Regions from separate parts of the Caulobacter sp. GW456-12-1-14-TSB4 genome, predicted to be linked through region 1. Evidence: riboswitches for the same ligand, from Rfam matches in the RefSeq annotation. Region 1 holds a riboswitch; the other holds the start of a gene.
What was found. A riboswitch is a leader RNA that binds a small molecule or an ion and turns the genes downstream of it on or off. The one in region 1 is predicted to bind cobalamin.
Positions count from the first base shown of each region.

Region 2: linked by a shared signal. The riboswitch ahead of metE (5-methyltetrahydropteroyltriglutamate--homocysteine S-methyltransferase) and the one ahead of AC07YH_RS02440 (TonB-dependent receptor plug domain-containing protein) in region 1 are both predicted to bind cobalamin.

Region 1 is NZ_JBWKZF010000002.1:93,308-98,555, forward strand. Features, by position in the region: gene AC07YH_RS02425 (TonB-dependent receptor plug domain-containing protein) at 1-74, shown strand, start outside; gene AC07YH_RS02430 (PepSY domain-containing protein) at 77-1,546, shown strand; gene cobU (bifunctional adenosylcobinamide kinase/adenosylcobinamide-phosphate guanylyltransferase) at 1,527-2,045, opposite strand; cobalamin riboswitch at 2,082-2,271, shown strand; gene AC07YH_RS02440 (TonB-dependent receptor plug domain-containing protein) at 2,404-4,356, shown strand; gene AC07YH_RS02445 (aminotransferase class I/II-fold pyridoxal phosphate-dependent enzyme) at 4,421-5,248, shown strand, end outside.
Region 2 is NZ_JBWKZF010000001.1:38,563-43,810, forward strand. Features, by position in the region: gene metE (5-methyltetrahydropteroyltriglutamate--homocysteine S-methyltransferase) at 1-2,031, opposite strand, end outside; cobalamin riboswitch at 2,151-2,378, opposite strand; gene AC07YH_RS00210 (DUF5690 family protein) at 2,522-3,811, shown strand; gene nhaA (Na+/H+ antiporter NhaA) at 3,813-4,973, shown strand; gene AC07YH_RS00220 (acyltransferase family protein) at 4,991-5,248, opposite strand, start outside.

The sequences.
Region 1 (5,248 bases):
CGACCAGCCGCTTCCTCTACCGGAACCTCGGCGTGCCGCGCACCGCGAGCGTCCGCTACAGCTACGCGTTCTGATCATGGGGGCGACGTTCAACTGGCGGCCCGCCTGGAAGGTCGGCAAGCGCTGGCTGTGGTTCGTCCACCGCTGGCTGGGCGTCGCCGCCTGCCTGCTGTTCGTGCTGTGGTTCGTCTCCGGCCTGACCATGATGTACGTGCGTTTCCCACATCTCGAAGAGGCCGAGCGGGTCGCGCACAGCGCGCCGATCGACTGGGGCAGGGTGCGGCTGGGTCCGTCGGTGGCGGTCGACAAGGCCGGCGCCAAGGCGTTCCCGGCCGACCTGACCTTGTCGATGTGGGGTGGCGAGCCGGTCTATCGCGTGGTCGAAGGCCGCAAGCGCGTCGGGGTCTCGGCGGTCGACGGCCGGGTGCTTGGCGCGGTCGACGCCGAGCGGGCCAAGGCCGTGGTCGCGGCCGCCTGGCCCGAGGCTTCGCCGCGCTTCCTGCGCACGCTCGAACGCGACCAGTGGACCGTGGCCCAGAGCTACAACGCCGCGCGGCCGCTGCACTTGTTCGCGCTGAACGATGCGGCGGGGACGCAGGTCTATGTCGGATCCAAGGGCGGCGAGATCGTACTCGACACCAATCGAACCGAGCGGTTCTGGAACTGGCTGGGGACGGTGCCGCACTGGCTGTACTTCACCAGCCTGCGGGCCATGCCCCAGGCCTGGGCCCAGGTCGTGCTGTGGACCTCGGGGATAGGCATGGTCAGCGCCGTCACCGGCCTCTGGATCGGCCTGCTGCGCGTGCGGCTCAAACGTCGCTACGCCGGCGGGCGGATGTCGCCCTATCGCGGCTGGATGACCTGGCACCATCTGACGGGCCTGGTCGGCGGGCTCTTCGTCCTGACCTGGGTGTTCAGCGGCTGGATGTCGATGAACCCCAACGACTGGGGCGGGCCGGGCGACGCGGTGATGCTGGGCCGCAAGGCCTGGATGACCGCGCCGGCCGCGCCTTATCCGCTGGAAGCCGCAGCGTTGAAGGATCGCCACGGCGACCGGCTGGCGCGGTTCTACTGGCTGGGCGAGCGACCGCTGATGCTGGTCGACGATGGCGCGGCCAAGGCGGTGCTGGATCCGGCCAGCGGCCGCCGCGTGACCTTCACCGACGGCGAGCTGTTCTCCCGCGCTTCGACGCTCGTGCCGGGCGCGCATCTGGTCATGCGCGATCGCCTGACGCAGGACGACGCCTACTGGTACTCGCACCACGACAAGGCGCCGCTGCCGGTGTTGAGGGCCGGCTTCGATGATCCCGCCCGCAGCTGGTTCTATATCGACCCGACCAGCGGCCGGATGGTCGGTGTGGCCGACGACTCCCTGCGACTCTACCGCTGGACCTTCTCGGCGCTGCACAGCCTGGACTTCGGGTTCCTGCTAGCCCACCGGCCGTTATGGGACATCGTGGTCTGGCTGCTCAGCATCCTGGGTCTGATTATCTCGGTCAGCGGCGTGGTGATCGGCTGGCGGCGGATCACCAAGCCTGCGGCTTGAGGCGTAGCGGCAGGCCGGCGGCTATGAAATAGACCTCGTCCACGGCCTGCGCGAGCCGCTGGTGCAGCCGTCCCGCCTCGTCGCGGAAACGGCGGCCCAGCGGCGTCTCGGGCACGAGACCCAGGCCCACCTCGTTGCTGACCAGCCAGAGGCGGGCAGGGCAGGCGGCGACGGCTTCGACTAGCGCGGTCGCCGCCGCGCCAACGTCACGCTCGCCCAGCATCAGGTTCGACAGCCACAGCGTGAGGCAGTCCACGACCGCTACGGCGTCGGCGGGGAGGGCGGCGATCGCTTCGGGGAGCGCCAGCGGGGCCTCGACCGTGGTCCACGATTCGCCGCGCTCGGCTTGGTGGCGGGCGATGCGCTCGGCCATCTCGTCGTCGAAGGCCTGCCCGGTGGCGATCAGCACTAGACGCCCACCGCTGGCGCTTTCCGCCGCCTTCTGGGCAAAGGCGCTCTTGCCGGAACGGGCCCCGCCCAGCACCAGGATCGACGTCATGGAAGCTCCACATTGACCGTGTGCGGCGCAGCATATAGGGCTGACCGCGCGTCAGGCTCCTCGAAAGAGGATTAAAAGGGAACGAGGTTCAAGACCTCGGCTGCCCCCGCAACTGTAAGCGGCGAGTTCTAGCGTCACATGCCACTGGGGTCCTCGGATCCTGGGAAGGCGGCGCCAAGAGCATAGACCCGTGAGCCAGGAGACCTGCCCGGCGCGGTCGTTCATCGGTTGGCCGGGGTGCGCCAAACGAACGGGTTTTCCCGAGAAACGGCAGTCCAGGACCGCGCGACGGTCCAGCGTACGCGTGAATTTGCGGGTGCGTCGGCTGGCGCGCGGATCGTTTCGAAGAGGAAGACCCATGATCCGAGCTTTTCTGAGCTCCACCGCTCTCGCTACCGTCCTCGTCGCCGGCGCCGCCATGGCCGACGAGCAGAAGGCCCCCGAGGCCGACGTCGCCGGTAAGGCCGGCGCCAACGGCGTCGCCGAGCTGGTGGTCACCGCCACCCGCACTGCCCAGCCCATCCAGAAGATCGGTCAGTCGGTCACCGTCCTGACCCAGGCCGCCATCGAGGCAAGCCAGGCGATCTCGGTCACCGAACTGCTGGCCCAGCAGCCGGGCGTCAGCTTCACCCGCAACGGCGGGCCGGGCACGACCACCAGCCTCAACATCCGCGGCGCCGAGACCCAGCACACGGTCGTGCTGATCGACGGCGTCAAGCTGAACGACCCGTCCTCGACGCAGGGCGGCTTCAACAGCGGCAACCTGCTGGTCGGCGACATCGCCCGCATCGAAATCCTGCGCGGCGCCCAGTCGACCCTGTGGGGCAGCCAGGCCATCGGCGGCGTGGTCAACATCGTCACCGCCGACCCGACCACGCCATTCGAGAGCTCGGTCGAGGCCGAAGCCGGCGCGCGCAAGACCGGCTACTTGCGGGCCGGCGTCGGCGGCGCCTCGGACAAGATCACCTGGCGCCTGGCCGGCGGCTACTACACCACCGACGGCTTCTCCTCGTACAAGGTCGGCAAGGAGAAGGACGGCTACCAGAACACCGGCGTCTCGGGCCGCGTCCGCGTGGCGCTGACCGACAACGTCTCGGCCGAGGTCCGCTCGGTCTATTCGAAGGGCAAGAACGACTTCGACGCCTTCAACGGCGACAGCGCCGAGTTCGCCCGCACCGAGGAACTGGTCGTCTACACCGGCCTGAACTTCGCCCTGCTGGACGGCCGCTGGAACAACCGCCTCGGCTACGCCTACACCGACACCGACCGCGAGAACCTGAACCCCGCGCGTCCGACCGGCCCGATCACCTTCGACGCCGCCGGCAAGAACAAGCGCGTCGAATACCAGGGGGTGTTCGCGATCTCGGACATCTGGACCGCCACCTTCGGCGGTGAGAGCGAGAAGTCGCGCATGCGCACCCGCTCGCCCACCCCGACCACGCAGAACGCCCCGTTCCGCACCGGCCGCGTCGGCGTCGACAGCGTCTACGGCCAACTGCAGGTCGAGCCGGTCCAGGGCCTGACCCTGACGGGCGGCCTGCGCTACGAGGACCACGACACCTATGGCAGCCACACCCTGGGCCAGGTCGCGGCCGCCTATGCGCTGAACGAGGGCAACACCGTCCTGCGCGCCAGCTTCGGTCAGGGCTTCCGCGCCCCGGGCCTTTACGAACTCTACAGCGAATACGGCAACACCAACCTGTCGCCGGAAGAGTTCGACAGCTGGGACGCCGGGATCGAGCAGCGCTTCTTCGGCGGCAAGGCCCGCGCCTCGGCCACCTGGTTCCACCGCGAGGCCGACAACGAGATCCGCTTCTTCTCGTGCGCCTCGGGCTCGACCGCGGCGCTGTGCAATCCGGGCGGGATGTTCCGCTTCGGCTATTACGACAACGTCCAGAAGACCAAGGCGCAGGGCGTCGAGCTGATCGGCGAGGTCAAGCCGACGACCGCCCTGACGATCACCGCCAACTACACCTACACCGACGCGGAATCGAACTCCGGGACCACCAAGGGCAAGCAGCTGACCCGTCGCCCGAAGAACATGGGCAACCTGTCGGCGACCTATGTCTGGCCGGTGAAGCTGTCGACCACGGTGGCGGTGCGTTACGTGGGCAAGACCTTCAACAACGACACCAACACCCAGGTGGTGAAGGGCTACACCCTGGTCGACCTGCGGGCGGCCTATCCGATCAATGAGACCCTGGAGGTCTTCGGCCGAGTCGAGAACGCCTTCGACAAGGACTACCAGACCATCCTCAACTACGGCACGCCGGGCCGTGGGGCCTTCCTGGGCCTGCGGGCGCGCTTTTAAGCCTATGAGGGCGTCGATACCCACCATCGGCGCCTTCCGGCACGGCGGCCGTCTCCGCGAGGCGATGGCCGCTTTTCCGGACGCGCCGCGTCCCTGGCTGGACCTGTCGACCGGGATCAATCCCGAGCCGTGGTCCGGCCAGCGGGCGCCGACCGACGCCCTGCGCCGGCTGCCGGACCCGCATGAGCTGGCCGAGCTCGAGGCCGTCGCCGCGCGCGCCTTCGGCGTCGCCGACGCCGGCCGCGTGGTCGCGACCTCGGGCGCGGAGGCGGCGCTGCGGCTGCTGCCCGGCCTGATCGGCGGCGGGGAGGTCGCGCTGTTGGCCCCGATCTATGGCGGTCATACCGAGAGTTGGTCGGCCTCGTCGCCCAGCCTGGCGGCATCGCTGGACGACCCGCGCGCCGTCAGCGCCGACGTGTTGGTGCTGGTCAATCCGAACAACCCCGACGGCCGCCGCATCGACCGCGAGACCCTGGCCGCCCTGGCCGCCGAGCGCTCTGACGCCGGCCGCTGGACCGTGGTCGACGAGTCCTTCGGCGAGGTTGCGCCCGAGCTCAGCGTCGCCGACTTGGAGATCGACCGGCTGGTGACCCTGCGCTCGTTCGGCAAGTTCTATGGCCTGCCGGGCGCGCGTCTCGGTTTCCTGATTGGAAACAAGGTCTTCGCGCGAGAATTTCGTGTCCTGCTCGGCGACTGGCCGGTCGGGGCCGACGCGCTGGCTATGGGCCTGGAAGCCTATGCCGACGATGCCTGGCGCACTCAGACCCGAACATGGCTGGCGACCCAGGCCGCCGCCATCGACGCCGCACTGGTCGAGGCGGGCCTGAAGCCGCTCGGCGGCTGCGATCTCTTCCGCTGGGTCGAGACGCCGGACGCCCACGGCCTGTTCACC
Region 2 (5,248 bases), on a different contig from region 1:
GTCGGCGTCCATCGCCCCGATGGCGGCGATGATGTCGTTGAACTCCGAGTAGCACATGTGGGTGTGGATCTGGGTCGCGTCGGCCACGCCCGAGGCGGTCAGACGGAAGGCCTCGACGGCCCAGTCCAGATAGGCGTCCCAGTCGGCGCGGCGCAGGGGCAGGCCTTCGCGCAGGGCCGCCTCGTCGATCTGGATGATCCTGGCGCCGGCCGCCTCCAGGTCGACGACCTCGTCGCGGATGGCGAGAGCGATCTGGCGACAGGCCAGTTCGCGCGGGACATCGTCGCGGACGAACGACCAGTTCAGGATCGTCACTGGACCGGTCAGCATGCCCTTCACCGGCCGCTCGGTCAGGCTCTGGGCGTAGCGCCACCATTCCACCGTCATCGCCTTGGGCCGCGAGACGTCGCCGAACAGGATCGGCGGCCGCACGCAGCGCGAGCCGTAGGACTGCACCCAGGCGGACTTGGTGAAGACGAAGCCCGACAGCTGCTCGCCGAAATACTGGACCATGTCGTTGCGCTCGAACTCGCCGTGCACCAGCACGTCGAGGCCGGCCTCTTCCTGCCAGCGGATGGCGCGCTCGGTCTCCTCGCGAAGGAAGGTCTCGTAGGCCGCATCGGTCAGCTCGCCCTTGCCGTGGGCCGAGCGGGCCTTGCGGACGTCCTCGGTCTGCGGGAACGAGCCGATGGTCGTGGTCGGGAAGGCCGGCAGGTCCAGTTGCTGGGCGCGGCGGCGGTCGAACGCGGCGTTGCGGCGGGCCATGGCCTCGGTCGTGGCCGAGACGCGCGCGGCGACGGCCGGGTCGTGGATCTTCGGCGAGACGCGGCGGACCTGGGCGGCTTCAGAGCTGGCGGCCAGTTCAGCGGCGACGCTGGCGCGGCCAGCGTTCAGCGCCTTGGCCAGCACGGCCAGCTCCTCGATCTTCTGGACGGCGAAGGCCAGCCACTGGCGGACCTCGGGATCGATCGCGGTCTCCAGGGCCAGGTCGATCGGCGTGTGCAGCAGGGAACACGACGGGGCCAGGACGATGCGGTCCGCGCCGCGCTGGGCGACGACGGGCTCCAGGCGGTCCAGCAGCTTTTCCAGATCGGCGCGCCAGACGTTGCGGCCGTCGATCACGCCCAGCGACAGGACCAGGCTCTCGCGACTGGCGGCCAGGGCGGCCTCCAGCTCCTGCGGCGCGCGGACGAGGTCCAGATGGACGCCGGCGACCGGCAGGTTCACGGCCGTCGACAGGTTTTCGCCATAGCCGCCGAAATAGCTGGTCAGCATCAGGCGCAGGTCGGGCGCGGCATGGGTCAGGGCGCCATAGGCCCGGCGCAGCTCCCCGCGTTCGAAGTCGGTGAGGTCCAGAGCAAGGCACGGCTCGTCGATCTGCACCCAGTCGGCGCCGGCCTCGGCCAGGCGCTGCAACACCTGCGCATAGACCGGCAACAGGGCCGACAGCAGCGACAGCCGCGCGAAGTCAGCGTCCTTGGTCTTGGCCAGCTTCAGGAACGTCACCGGACCGAGCAGCACCGGACGAGTGTGGACGCCCTGCGATCTGGCCTCCAGGAACTCGTCGATGGGCTTGGTCGAGGACAGGGCGAAGGCCTGGCCACGTGACACCTCTGGCGCCAGGTAGTGGTAGTTGGTGTCGAACCACTTGGTCATTTCCTGCGCCGGGACGCCGGTCTTCGTCCCGTGGTCATGGCCGCAAGCGGCCAGCTCGACGCCCTGGCTGCCGCGCGCCATGGCGAAATAGGTGTCCAGCGACACCTCACCGCCGGTCCAACCGTAGAGCGCCGGGATCGCGCCCACGAGGACGCTGGTGTCTAGCACCTGATCGTAGAACGAGAAGTCATTGGACGGCACATGATCCGCGCCCAGGGCGAGCTGACGGCCCCAGGTCTTGGCGCGCAGCTCGGCGGCGACGGCCAGCAGCGCGGCCGGATCGCTGTGGCCGGACCAGTAGCGTTCGAGGGCGGTCTTCAGCTCGCGCTTGGGACCAATGCGGGGGAAGCCGAGTGTGGCGACGGTGACGGTCATTCTTGAAAAGCCTCTGCCGGTGTTGTGGCGAGGCTGATCGGGGCGCGCGCGGACAAGCGCGCACGGATGAGGGTCCGGTCACGCCGTAAAGCATGCGACCAGACCGGACACCCCGCCGGAGGACGTTATCTGTCGAGGCAGGTCTCCTGGCTCACGGGTCGTCACCCCTGCCCTGGCCTTCCCGACACGCCGCCGAACCAGCTTCGGCGCGTCAGTGACACGTAACGGACAGCGGCTCGCCGCTCACAGTTGCGGGGGCAGCGCCGGATTCGGGGTTTCACGCCCTCACCGACTTCCCTCTTAGCTCCGGGCGCGAACGCCCGCAGACCACGACGCGGGCAATAGGCGCTGGAACGGCGCGGGCGTCAAGAAGGATATAAAGATATCTTTATATGATGTAGAGGCAGCGGAACGATCAGTCCTCGTCCGCTATCGATTGCACCGGCCGAACGAAGCGGGATAGCTGAGAGTCAGGCAGCGAAGGGCTCTCATGACCGCAAAGGCCGATCCGATCGCCCCGCCAAGCGCGGTCACGCGCTTCCTGGCCTCAGCCCCGCCCTGGGTGTTCGCCCTCTATGGCGGCCTGTCGTCGTTCGCCGTCTATTTCGCCATGTTCGGCTATCGCAAGCCATTCACGGCCGCCGCCTATGACCACCCGGACGGCTGGCCGTTCGCGATCGACTTCAAGATCGCCCTCGTCATCGCCCAGGTCGCCGGCTACGCCACCGCCAAGTTCATCGGGGTCAAGGTGATCTCCGAGATGCGGGCCAACCACCGGGCCATGGCCATCCTGACCCTGATCTTCGGGGCGCAGATGGCGCTGCTGCTGTTCGGGACCCTGCCGACGGTGATCGGGCCGATGGCCATGTACCTGAACGGCCTGTGCCTTGGGATGATCTGGGGCCTGGTGTTCGGATTCCTGGAGGGCCGCCGCCTGACCGAGGTGCTGGGGGCCATGCTGTGCGCCAGCTTCATCCTGTCGTCGGGCGTGGCCAAGTCGGTCGGCAAGATGCTGCTGCTGGCCCATGTCGACGAGAAGTGGATGCCGGCCGTCTCGGGCCTGGTGTTCACGCCGCTGTTGCTGATCGCCGTGGTCGCCCTGGCCCAACTCCCGCCGCCCAGCGCCGCCGACGAGGCCGAGCGGGTGCGCCGCGCGCCGATGAGCCGCCAGGACCGCATCGCGCTCTTCGCCGCCCACGCCCCGGCCCTGGTACTGCTGATCGCGGTCTATGTGATGCTGACCGCCCTGCGCGATTTCCGCGACAACTTCTCGGCCGAGATCTGGACCGAGCTGGGCTTCAAGAACGCCGCGGCGATCTTCACCCTGTCGGAGCTGCCGGTGGCGGCCATCGTGCTGATCGGCCTGGCCGCCCTGATGGGCGTCAGGGACAATCGCCGGGCGGTGGCCTTCAACATCGGCTTCGTGGCGCTGGGTTTTGTGCTGTTGGGCGCCTCGACCCTGGCGTTTCAACTGCATGTGCTCAGCCCCGTCTGGTGGATGATCCTGGCCGGCGCGGGCCTCTACATGGGCTACACACCGTTCAACGCCATGCTGTTCGACCGGATGATCGCCGCCACCGGCAAGGTCGGCACGGCGGGCTTCCTGATCTATGTGGCGGACTCGTTCGGCTATGTCGGCAGCATCTCGCTGCTGCTGGTGAAGTCCTTCGGCCACTTCGACATCGCCTGGGGCCAGTTCCTGGCGGTCGGGGCCTATGTCGCCTGCGGCCTGGGCTTCATCGGCCTGTTCTTCGCCCACCGTCTTCTGTCGAGGCTCTGACATGGCTCTGCGTAAGATCAGCCTGCGCGCGCGCCGCGCGCTCTTCGCGTTCCTGAAAGACGAGGCAGCCGGCGGCTATGTACTGATGGGCGCCGCCGCCCTGGCTCTGATCGTCGCCAACTCGCCGCTGTCTGAGGCCTATTTCCACGCCCTGCACCAGAAGCTGGGGCCGATGGGCGCTCAGCACTGGATCAACGACGGCCTGATGGCGCTGTTCTTCCTGCTGGTGGGCCTGGAGATCAAGCGCGAGGTGCTGGACGGCCAGCTGTCCAAGCCCGCGGACGTGCTGCTGCCCGGCGCGGCGGCCCTGGGCGGGGTGATCCTGCCGGCGGCGATCTACCTGGCCTTCAATCTCAAGCATCCCGACAGCATCGCCGGCTGGGCCATCCCGTCGGCCACCGACATCGCCTTCGCCTTAGGGGTCCTGGCCCTGATGGGCCCGCGCGTGCCGACGTCGCTGAAGGTGTTCCTGACCGCCATCGCCATCATGGACGACCTGGCGGCCATCGTGATCATCGCCCTGTTCTACACCGCGCAGCTGCACCTGCTGGCCCTGGCCGGCGCCGGGATCGTGCTGCTGGTCCTGATCGCCCTCAACCGGCTGAAGGTGTTGACGCTGTGGCCCTATCTGCTGCTGGGCGCGGTGCTGTGGGTGCTGGTGCTGAAGTCGGGCATCCATGCCACCCTGGCCGGCGTCGCCCTGGCCCTGACCATTCCGCTCAGAGCCGACGACCACTCGCCACTGCATCGGCTGGAGCACGCCCTGCACAAGCCGGTGGCCTTCGTCATCACCCCGCTGTTCGGCTTCGCCAACGCCGGGCTGTCGTTCGCTGGTGTCGGCGTGGCGGCCCTGCTGGATCCCGTGCCGCTGGGCGTGGCCCTGGGTCTCTTCCTGGGCAAGCAGGTCGGCGTGTTCGGCGTCACCTTCGGCCTGGTCAAGCTGGGGTGGGCGCGGCTGCCGCGAGGAGCCAATTTCAGCCAGCTCTACGGCGTGGCGGTGCTGTGCGGCGTCGGCTTCACCATGAGCCTGTTCATCGGCGGCCTGGCCTTCAAGGACCCGCACCTGATCGACGAGACCAAGATCGGGGTGCTGGCCGGATCCCTGGCCTCGGCGCTGGTCGGCATGGCGATCTTGCGACTGGCCCGGCCCAGCGCCGCTTGAGCGAAGAAGCAGAAGTCCTAAAGCCGCTGGTCGATCGGCGCGGGGGCTAGGCTGACCGCGCCGGGCAACCGCGCTTTCAGACGCAGGGCCGGCTTCTCGATCAGGAACCACGACGCCGCCGCGAACGGCAGGGTCAGGGCCAGCGAGGTCAGTACGTTCAGTCGGCCATGCTCGGCCAGCACCTGCTGCAGCGGGAAGCTGTAGATATACAGGCCGTACGACAGGTCGGCCGGCAGCCTGGGCGCGGTCATCCGGCCCAGGGCGATGACGGCCAG